3 linked regions of the Caballeronia sp. LZ062 genome follow. The protein of the gene in region 1 binds, or shares a complex with, the protein of each later gene. Links are inferred from orthologs where the notes say so. Each region holds a gene or a part of one and is shown on either strand. Other genes may lie near its edges.

The links.
Region 2: the proteins of holA (region 1) and dnaN are in contact, whole or in part, in a cryo-EM structure (PDB 8GIZ), measured with the Escherichia coli proteins. The link is inferred for Caballeronia sp. LZ062 from one-to-one orthologs.
Region 3: the proteins of holA (region 1) and P9239_RS10565 are in contact, whole or in part, in a cryo-EM structure (PDB 8GIZ), measured with the Escherichia coli proteins. The link is inferred for Caballeronia sp. LZ062 from one-to-one orthologs.

Annotation. Positions count from the first base shown.
Region 1 is NZ_JARTWB010000002.1:189,230-192,624, reverse strand. The notes cover bases 249-3,151. They hold holA (DNA polymerase III subunit delta), read right to left. Parts: upstream 2,292-3,151; coding sequence 1,206-2,291; downstream 249-1,205. Other genes in these bases: leuS (leucine--tRNA ligase), read right to left, coding at 2,924-3,151; lptE (LPS assembly lipoprotein LptE), read right to left, coding at 2,313-2,864; P9239_RS06945 (glutamate-5-semialdehyde dehydrogenase), read right to left, coding at 249-1,093. Also shown: more of P9239_RS06945, read right to left, coding at 1-248; more of leuS, read right to left, coding at 3,152-3,395. UniProt on the Escherichia coli protein: Part of the beta sliding clamp loading complex, which hydrolyzes ATP to load the beta clamp onto primed DNA to form the DNA replication pre-initiation complex.
Region 2 is NZ_JARTWB010000002.1:2,510,475-2,513,795, forward strand. What follows is about bases 218-3,046. They hold dnaN (DNA polymerase III subunit beta), read right to left. Parts: upstream 2,270-3,046; coding sequence 1,166-2,269; downstream 218-1,165. Other genes in these bases: gyrB (DNA topoisomerase (ATP-hydrolyzing) subunit B), read right to left, coding at 218-1,031; dnaA (chromosomal replication initiator protein DnaA), read right to left, coding at 2,545-3,046. Outside these bases: more of gyrB, read right to left, coding at 1-217; more of dnaA, read right to left, coding at 3,047-3,321. UniProt on the Escherichia coli protein: Confers DNA tethering and processivity to DNA polymerases and other proteins. Acts as a clamp, forming a ring around DNA (a reaction catalyzed by the clamp-loading complex) which diffuses in an ATP-independent manner freely and bidirectionally along dsDNA.
Region 3 is NZ_JARTWB010000002.1:956,871-960,569, reverse strand. The notes cover bases 218-3,424. They hold P9239_RS10565 (DNA polymerase III subunit gamma/tau), read right to left. Parts: upstream 3,058-3,424; coding sequence 418-3,057; downstream 218-417. Other genes in these bases: P9239_RS10570 (YbaB/EbfC family nucleoid-associated protein), read right to left, coding at 218-292. Outside these bases: more of P9239_RS10570, read right to left, coding at 1-217; thioredoxin TrxA, read left to right, coding at 3,597-3,699. UniProt on the Escherichia coli protein: Part of the beta sliding clamp loading complex, which hydrolyzes ATP to load the beta clamp onto primed DNA to form the DNA replication pre-initiation complex.

The sequences.
Region 1 (3,395 bases):
CTTCGCGCAGGAAACGCATGGCGCGATCATGGTCTTCGGTGACGATGGCGTCCGTATGATGCGAGCCGTAAGTGTTGATATGGTCGATGGCTTCGTCCAGTCCTTCGACGACCTTCACAGCGAGAACCGGCGCGAGGTACTCGGTGCTCCAGTCTTCGTCGGTGGCATCCACGAGCGCGCCGATTTGCGCGGCTTCGAGCACCTTGCGCGCCGCCGCGTCCACACGCAGTTCGACGTCTTTCGCCTGGAAGGCACGCGCGAGCATGGGCAGCGCGGCGTCAGCGAGTTGACGCGCGACGAGCAGCGTTTCCATCGTGTTGCAGGTGCCGTAACGATGCGTCTTCGCGTTGTCGCAGATCGCCGCCGCTTTCGCGAGATCGGCGCGGTCATCCACGTACACGTGGCAGATACCGTCGAGATGCTTGATCATCGGCACGCGCGATTCTTCCATCAGCCGCGCGATCAGGCTCTTACCGCCGCGCGGGACGATCACGTCGACGAACTCGGTCATGGTGATGAGCTTGCCGACCGCCGCGCGGTCCGCCGTCTCCACGACCTGCACCGCGTCCTGCGGCAGTCCGGCTGCTTGCAATCCCTCGCCGATCAGCTTCGCCAGCGCGGTGTTGCATTCGAGCGCCTCGGAACCGCCGCGCAGAATTGTCGCGTTGCCTGACTTGAGGCAGAGCGCGGCGGCGTCGATGGTCACATTCGGCCGCGACTCGTAGATGATGCCGATCACGCCGAGCGGCACGCGCATCTGCCCGACCTGGATGCCCGTCGGACGAAACTTGAGCCCGCTGATCTCACCGATCGGATCGGCCAGCGCAGCGACTTGCCGCAAACCTTCGACCATCGTGCCGAGCGCCTTGTCCGAAAGCGTCAGACGGTCGATAAACGCCGCGTCGTGACCCTTCTCGCGGGCTCTCTCCAGATCGCGCGCGTTCGCGGCCTTGAGCGCGTCGCGCTCCCGTTCGATCGCGTTCGCCACCGCGACGAGCGCCGCGTTTTTCGCCGCCGTCGACGCCCGCGCCATCGCGCGTGACGCCACGCGCGCGCGGCGGCCGAGGTCGGTCATGTACTGGTCGATGTTCATCTGGATCATTCCGTATGCCGGTTGCGAAAGGGCGGCATCAGTAAGCTGAGGGGCGCACGCGGCTCTGTGGATACCGGGACGCGCGAAGAGTCATTCTAAGCCGTGGCGCGTGTCAGCGACGCGGTCGCGGCGGCGGCGATGCGCCCTGCGCCACGGCCATCGCCAGCTCGAACATGCCCGCCCACGGATCGGGCGGCGGCTCGCTGCCGCGCGCGCCGGCGCTGCCGGAACGACCCGAGAGCCCTTTGACCTGCCGATCCAGCCGCGCCGCGAGCGCGAGCGCGCGTTCGAGCACGTCTTCGGTCACACGGGAAAGCGCCGGGCCGATCAACCGCTCGCGCGGTCCCCACACGCGGTTCTCGCGCAGCAGCGTGGCGAGCGGCTTGCCCGACGTCACGCCGCGCTTGATGCGCAACAGCGTGCGCACTTCGTCCACGAGCGCCCACAGCACGAGCACGGCCGCTTCGCCTTCGCCTTTGAGGCCGTCCAGCATGCGGGAAAGACGGCCGACGTCTCCCGTCAGCATCGCCTCGTTCAGCTTGAAGACGTCATAGCGGGCGACGTTCAGCACTGCATCTTGAATCTGCTCGAATGTGAGCACGCCTTGCGGATAGAGCAGCCCGAGCTTCTGAATTTCCTGATGCGCGGCAAGCAGATTGCCCTCGACACGTTCCGCGATGAAGACGAGCGCGCGCCGCCCCTCTTCGCCCGGCGCGACTCGCTGCCCCTGCTGCGCGAGCCGCTGGCCGACCCACATCGGCAATTGCGCGCGGTCGACCGGATCGACCTTCAGCGCGACGCCCGCACCGGCGAGCGCCGTGAACCACGCGGACTTCTGCGTCGCGGAATCGAGGCGCGGCAGCGTGACCAGCGTGACGACGTCCGGGTTGTCGGCAACGGCGAGCGTCTTCAGCGCCTCGCCGCCCTCCTTGCCCGGCTTGCCCGTCGGAATGCGCAATTCGATCAGTTGACGGTCGCCGAAGAGCGACATCGACTGCGTCGCGCCGATGAGCGCGCTCCAGTCGAACCCGCGCTCGACCGTGAACACCGTGCGATCCGTGAAGCCGCCCGCACGTGCGGCGGCCCGGATGCGGTCGCACGCTTCCTGCGCGAGCAGATGCTCGTCGCCATACACGACGTACAGCGCCTTCAGGCCTTTGGCGAGGTGCGCTTCGAGCGCGTCGAGCTTCAGCTGCATGATGACCGGTCGCGCGGCGCGTTACAGCGGCGGCGTGGGCAGCGGGGCCCGCGGCGCGATGCCCGGCGTTTGCTCCGCCGGCGTCGGATGCAGCGAACGCACGACCGCCAGACGGCGCGTCAGCTGATCCACGGCGTCGTTGCGCATGTCGTTGAAGAGCAGCGTAGCTTCCTGCGACTTTCCGAGCGTGTACTGGTTGCTGTAGGTCATCGCACGATTCAGCGCAATGGTGCTTGGCGGAATTAGCACGACACCATCCGCACCGACGAGCGTGTAGCCCAGGTTATAGACGAGTTCGTATTCCTGGATCACGCCTTCAGAATTAAGACTGAGCGTGGTGACACCCTGTCCTTCGTTGAGAAAGAGCGTCGCGTCCGGCTTCTCCGAGGCCTTCACGATAACGGTATCGCTTCCGCCCTGCACCATGCGTTCGAGCCGCCCGACCATCTGCGGCGCGCCGCCGTTGATTGCGAGGCGTTTGAAGGCGTAGTCCTGCTGGCCGCGCAACTGGAAGCCGCACGCGGACAGTGCGACCGCGCCGCCGAGCAGCGCGAGAAACGAGCGCCGGCTCACGCTCGCCGCGCCTTTCTCAACGGCTTTCACGCGCACATCGAATTCACAGGTTTTGGCCATCAGACCACCACGTTGACGAGACGCCCCGGCACCACCACGATCTTCTTCGGCGCGCGGCCTTCCGAGAATTTTTCGAACATTTCGTGCGCGAGAGCCGCTTGCTCGATCGCTTCGCGCGATGCGTCCTTCGCCACGGTCAACGCCCCCCGCACCTTGCCGTTCACTTGCAGCACCAGTTCGATTTCCGACTGCTCGAGGGCGGCTTCGTCAACCTTCGGCCACGGCGCGTCGAGCAACGGGCCGGATTCGTCGGCATAGCCCAGTTCCGACCACAACTGGAACGTGATGTGCGGAACGACCGGATACAGCACGCGCAGCAGCACGCCGAAGGTTTCGTTCAGCACGCCTTCGCCCGCGTTCTTCGCGCTGTCGAGCGCGTTGAGCATCTTCATCGCGGCCGAGACGACCGTGTTGTATTGCAGGCGGCCGTAGTCGAAATCGGCTTGCTTCAGCACGGTGTAAATTTCGCGG
Region 2 (3,321 bases), 2.3 Mb from region 1 along the record:
CACGACAAGCCTTCGCGCATGTCGTCGCCGGTGGTTTCCACCTTCGCCTTCTTGGCGATGTCGTTGTCCGTGATGTACTTGTTGATGACGCGCGTCATCGCCGCGCGCAGGCCGGTCAGGTGCGTGCCGCCGTCGCGCTGCGGAATGTTGTTCGTGAAGCAGAGCACGCTTTCATTGAAGCTGTCGTTCCACTGCATGGCCACTTCCACGGTCACGTTCTCGCGCTCGCCGGTCGCGTGGAACACGGTCGGATGCAGCACCTGCTTCTGCTTGTTGATGTACTCGACAAAGCCTTTCACACCGCCCGCGAACGCGAAGTCGTCTTCCTTGCCGGTGCGCAGGTCCGTCAGGCGGATACGCACGCCGTTGTTCAGGAAGGACAGTTCGCGCATGCGCTTGGCGAGAATGTCGTAGTGGAATTCGACATTGCCGAAGATCGTCGCATCGGCGAGGAAGTGGACTTCTGTGCCGCGCTTTTCGGTGTCGCCGACGACGGGCATCGGCGAGTACTGCACGCCGTCTTCCTCGACGATCTCGCGGTTCTGCACCACGCCGCGCGCGAATTCCATGAAGTGCTTCTTGCCGTCGCGGCGCACGGTGAGGCGCAGCCATTCGGACAGCGCGTTCACGCACGAGACGCCCACGCCGTGCAGGCCGCCCGACACCTTGTAGCTGTTCTGGTCGAACTTGCCGCCCGCGTGCAGCTCCGTCATCACGATCTCGGCGGCGCTGCGCTTCGGGTCGTGCTTGTCGTCGCGCTTCAGGCCGGTCGGCACGCCGCGGCCGTTGTCCGTCACGGAGATGGAGTTGTCCGCGTGAATCGTCACGTGAATGTCGTCGCAGTAGCCGGCGAGCGCCTCGTCGATGGAGTTGTCCAGCACTTCGAAGACGAGGTGATGCAGACCGGTGCCATCCGACGTATCGCCGATATACATGCCCGGACGCTTGCGCACGGCCTCCAGACCTTCGAGGATCTGAATGGAGGATGCGCCGTAGCTGTTGTCGGGTTGCGAATGTGTGTTTTCAGTCATGGATTTCTTCCGGTTCTGCGTCACTGCTTCGACACTGCTTCGATAACTGCTCGTAAATGCTCGAACTTTTCAAAACACCTTAAAAACGCCAAAGGGGCGCGTCGCCCCTTGGAGTGTCTTCGGTGTCGTACGCGTCAGATGCGCATCGGCATCACCACGTATTTGAATTCCTCGTTCTCCGGAACGGTGATCAGCGCGCTGGAATTCGCGTCGCCGAGCGCCACCTGGAGCGTGTCGACCTTCAGATTCGCGAGCACGTCGAGCAGATACGTGACGTTGAATCCGATATCGACGGTATCGCCCTGATACGCGATTTCGAGTTCTTCCTGCGCTTCTTCCTGGTCCGCGTTCGTGGACATGATCTTGAGCTGGCCCGGTTCGACGAGGCAGCGCACGCCCTTGAACTTGTCGGACGTGAGAATGGCCGCGCGCTGGAGGGAACGCTGCAACTCTTCGCGGCCGATCTCGAACGTGTTCTTGTGCGACTTCGGAATCACGCGCTGGAAGTCGGGGAACTTGCCTTCGACGAGCTTGGACACCAGTTCCACCTGACCGAACGTGAACTTCACCTGCGTCGCGGCGATGTCGATCTTCAGCGTGTCGTCGATGTCTTCAAGCAGGCGCTGCAATTCGAGAATGGTCTTGCGCGGGATGATGACTTCCTGACGCGGAAACGCGCCTTCGATCTTCATGGAAGAGAACGCGAGGCGGTGCCCGTCGGTGGCGACCGCCATCAGCTGATCGCCGTCCACTACCAGCAGCATGCCGTTCAGGTAGTAGCGGATGTCCTGCTGGGCCATTGCGAAATACACCATGCCGAGCAACTGGCGGAACGTCTTTTGCGGAACCGAAAGGCTCGCGCCGAAGTCAGTAGCCTGGTTGACCGTGGGGAACTCGTCGGCGGCGAGCGTCTGCAGATTGAAGCGGCTCTTGCCGGAGCGCACGGTGAGGCGCTTGTCGGAAAGGTCGAGCGCGACTTCGCCAACGGGCATGGCGCGCAGAATGTCGAGCAGCTTGCGCGCGGCGACGGTAGTGGCGACCTGATCGCCGCCGACGCCGAAGTCGGCGCGCGTGGTGATCTGGAGTTCGAGGTCCGTCGAAAGGAACGACACGTCCGCGCCGTTCTTGGTGATGAGCAGATTGGCGAGGATAGGCAACGTATGGCGGCGTTCTACGATACCGCTCACGGTTTGCAGCGGCCTTAGAAGATTATCTCGTTCGGTCTTGACCAGTTGCATAGAGTTCCTTCATTGATGTGACGGCCTGTCCGGGCGGTTCGCCACCGTAGCGCCACCGTTCGCCCGCCGGACAACCTCGTAACACGCGTTGCCGGCCCCCCGCCGGTCACTCGCGAAAGCTTGCGCTTCAGAACCGTCCAGGCCAGCGGACGGCAAACCTGTATTGTGCCTGAAAACAGCACGGCTCCCGAAAAATTGGGGGCGTTTTCGCCAATAAACAGGCCCGCACGCGCAACAATCGACGCTTGCCGCTGTGCGCCGGCCGGCGACTCTCGTCAGCCCTTGAGCGTCTGTTCCAGCACGTGGAGTTCGTGGTTGAGCTGTGCGTCGTTGCCGCGCTCGGCGGCAATCTTGCGCACCGCGTGCAGCACGGTCGTGTGGTCGCGGCCGCCGAACAGTTCGCCGATTTCGGGCAGGCTTTTCTGCGTCAGCTCCTTCGCCAGATACATGGCGATCTGACGCGGACGCGCGATGTTGGCCGGCCGCTTCTTCGAATACATGTCGGCGACCTTGATGTTGTAGAAATCCGCGACCGTCTTCTGAATGTTCTCGACCGAGATTTGCCGGTTCTGCACCGTCAGCAGGTCTTTAAGCGCTTCTTTAGTCAGCTCGATGGTGATGTCGCGGCCATGGAACTTGGAGTACGCGAGGATCTTGCGCAGCGCGCCTTCCAGCTCGCGCACGTTCGAGCGCAAATGCTTCGCGACGAAGAACGCCACGTCTTCCGACAGACTCACGCCTTCCGAAATCGCCTTGCGCATCAGAATGGCAACGCGCATTTCCAGTTCGGGCGGCTCGATGGCGACCGTCAAACCCGAGTCGAAGCGCGAGATCAGGCGATCGTCGATGCCGGAGATTTCCTTCGGATACGTGTCGCTCGTGATGATGACCTGCGCCTTGTTCGCGACGAGCGCCTCGAACGCGTAGAAGAATTCTTCCTGCGTGCGCGATTTGCCGGAGAAGAACTGGATATCGTCGATCAGCAGCAGATCGAGCGAGTGGTAGTAACGCTTGAAGTCGTCGAACGCCTTGCGCTGATACGCCTTCACCAC
Region 3 (3,699 bases), 770 kb from region 1 along the record:
TGCCGGCGGTCATGCCGCTCATCTTCTCTTGCGTGGTGACTTCGGCCTTGCGCACGGCGTCATTGAACGCGGCGGCGACCAGGTCTTCGAGCATGTCCTTGTCGTCCGCGAGCAGGCTCGGGTCGATCTGAACGCGCTTTACGTCGTTCTTGCAGGTCATCGTCACTTTCACGAGTCCGGCGCCCGACTGGCCCTCGACCTCGATCAGCGCGAGCTGGTCCTGCATCTTCTTCATGTTTTCCTGCATCTGCTGGGCTTGTTTCATCAGCCCGGCGAGTTGGTTCTTCATCATGGTGCGGCTCCTTCCTGAAAAGCGGATATGCGGATGGCGGCGAACGCACCGCGACGTGCAGCGGTGCGTTCGGAATAACGAAGCCGCGAATGCGGCGTGTCTTGCGGCTTACTGTACCGCGCCGGTCAAGCGGACGCGCCCGGCGTATGTCCGCCCGGTGCGGCCAGCGGCCTGACCGAACCCTGCACAATGCTCGCGCCGAAATCGCGGATGAGCGACTGTACGAACGGATCGCGCTGGATTTCCTGCTCGGCCTCCTGCTGCTTCTTCGCACGTTCGGCAGCATCCAGCGCGGCGGCGGTGCGGCGCGCGGGCCCGACGCTGACATTGACTTCGACGGCGCGGCCGAGCTTTTCGGCGAGCGCGCCCTTGAGCTTCGCGACGTGGGCGGCGTCCGTGTACATCGGCACCGCGACGGTGAGCGTGACGGAACCGGCGTCGCACGCGGTCAGTTCGCTGTTGAACGCGAGTTGATACGCCACGCCCTTGAGCGGCAAGTCGGCGGCGAGCGCCGGCCATTCGACCGCGACGCCGAGCGCATCGAGCGGGACGGCGGGCGGCAGCGGCGCGGTGTCGATTCTCGGCGCGGGCTTCGGCGCGGGTTCGCTGCCGAAGCCCATGTCGTCGAGACCGCTGTCGAACGCAGGCATGTAACCGTCGTCGGGCATGAAATACGCATCTTCCGGCGATGCCGGCGCGTAGTCGTCCGGCGGCATGTCCTCCCACGGCGGAACGACTTTCGCTGCGGCTTTGGCCTGAAGCTCGGGCGTGGCTGCGGGTGCCGACGCCGGTGCCGACGCGGATGCCGCTTGAGCCACCGGGCGGCGCGGCTCCGGAACCTGGACTTTCACAGCGGGCTTGGCGACGGGCTTGGGCGCAGCAGCCGGCGCGCTCGCCTGCCCCGCCGCCGATACCCCGCGCCCCGGACGATCCGACGACAGCCGCATGCCTGCACTGCGCAGCACTTCGAGCGCGGCGCTGGCTCCGCTTCCGGCGCGGGAAGGCGCGGGCGTCGGCGCTGCGGTTTCGGGCGAAGCGGCGGCGTCCACCGTTTGCCGCGCGGCGGCGGAAAGCGGCGCGGGCGCGGCTGGTGGCGCGTTGGCTGCGTCGGCCGGTTTATCTTCTGACCGCGTCGCCGAAACGAGCGGCGCGGCGGGCGGCGCATTGCGCGCCTTCTCGGCTTCCGCTTCCGGCCGATCCGCGGAGATTAGCGACGCGACTGGCGATGCGTTGCCTGTTTCCTGAGCGTTGTCTTCGAGGCGAGCCGCCGACACAAGCGACGCGACTGGCGATGCGTTGCCCACTTCCGCAGCGTTGTCGTCCAAGCGAGCCGCCGACGCGAGTGACGCGGCTGGCGATGCGTTGCCCGCATCGGCGACATCGCCTTCTGGCCGAGTCGCCGAAACGCGCGACGCACCCGGGCGTTCGACGTTCGTCGCGGATGCTTCGTCGCCGTCACTTGATGCAGGCGATGCGGATGCCGTCGAAGCAACGCTTCGCTCACGGACCTGCGTCTGCGGCTCGTCCGTCGTCGCAGACACCCGCCCCGCCGCCTTCCCGGCGACCGGCGCGGGCGCCACCGCGCGCTCGGCCATCGAACCGGCGAGCGCAGCGCTGCGCTGAGGCTTGCTCGCTTGCGGCGCGTTCACCGCGAGGCCACCGCCTCCGCCGCCCGGCCCGCCCGCGGGCTCGAACGCAAGCATGCGCAGAAGCGTCATCGTGAAGCCGGCGTATTCGTCCGGAGCCAGGCCGAGTTCGCTGCGGCCCACGGTGGCGATCTGATAGAACAGTTGCACGTGCTCCGCGGATAGCATGTCGGCAAAGCGGCGAATATCTTCGGCTTCGGGCCACTCGTCGAGCACCGACGACGGCGCGAATTGCGCCCACGCAATGCGATGCAGCAAGCTCGCGAGATCCTGCAGCGCGGTCGAGAACGACAGGCTGCGCAGCGCCATTTCGTCCGCGATGGCAAGCACGCTTGCACCATCGCCGGCGGCGAGCGCGTCGATCAGCCGGATCAGGTAGCTCTGATCGAGCGCGCCGAGCATGCCGCGCACGGCTTCCTCGGTCACCTGATTGGCGGAATAGGCGATAGCCTGATCGGTCAGCGAGAGCGCGTCCCGCATGCTGCCGTCCGCCGCGCGCGACAAGAGCCGCAGCGCCTGCGGTTCGAACGCGATGCGCTCTTCGCCGAGAATGTGCTCCAGATGCGACACGATATGCCCCGCCGGCATCTGCTTCAGGTTGAACTGAAGGCAGCGCGAGAGCACCGTGACCGGAATCTTCTGCGGGTCGGTCGTGGCGAGTATGAATTTCACATGCGGCGGCGGCTCTTCCAGCGTCTTCAGCATGGCGTTGAAGGCGTGGTTAGTGAGCATGTGCACTTCGTCGATCATATAGACCTTGAAGCGCGCGTCGACGGGCGCATACACGGCGCGCTCCAGCAGCGCCGCCATTTCATCGACACCGCGATTGCTCGCCGCATCCATCTCTACGTAGTCGACAAAGCGGCCTTCGTCGATTTCCCGGCACGCACGGCACACGCCGCACGGCTTCGAACTCACGCCGGTCTCGCAATTGAGCGCCTTCGCGAAGATTCGCGAAAGCGTCGTCTTGCCGACGCCGCGCGTGCCCGTGAACAGATAGGCGTGATGCAGCCGGCCGCCGTCGAGCGCGTGCGTGAGCGCACGAACGACATGCTCCTGGCCGACGAGCGACTCGAACGATTTCGGCCGCCATTTGCGTGCGAGAACTTGATAGGTCATGCGCGAAATTGTATCAGCAACGACTTGTGGCAAACGCGCGAGAGCGGTACGCGGCAAGCGTTCAGCGAGGCTGTCGCCGCACCGAAAATAACAGGAAATAACGGGGGAAATGCTGGAGGAAGAAGACAAACAGAAAAGCGGAAGGTGACGAGCCCGACCCTCGGCACTGGTGGAAAGCGGCTGTGGCTGCTTCGTTCCCGACCTGACCAGGTTGACCGCGCCACCATGCGAGGAGGCCCGTCACGACGAATTGTATCACGCAGGGTGCGCCGCCCGGAAGGCTCGCAACGAAGCACGCTCGCGGTGCACTTGCGCTTCGTACTTTCGCCCTCAGATCGCTGCTATCGGGCACGGGCAACGGATAGCAAAGTAGGCTAAGATGGCATGTGACTTAGCCGTGACCGTGCGTGCTCATGCCCGAACCGGCGCGCGGCGGCGGACCTTCGAGCGGCAAGTTAAGCGGCGAAATCCTTTCCAGTTTTGGTGTATCGTGGCGAGCATTCAAACGCGGGCCTCGAATCAATAGAGGTATTCAGACAATGAGCGAATCAATCAAGCACATCAGCGACGCTTCTTTCGAACAAGACGTCGTCAAGTCGGATAAACCTGTCCTGCTCGACTTCTGGGCCGAATGGTGCGGTC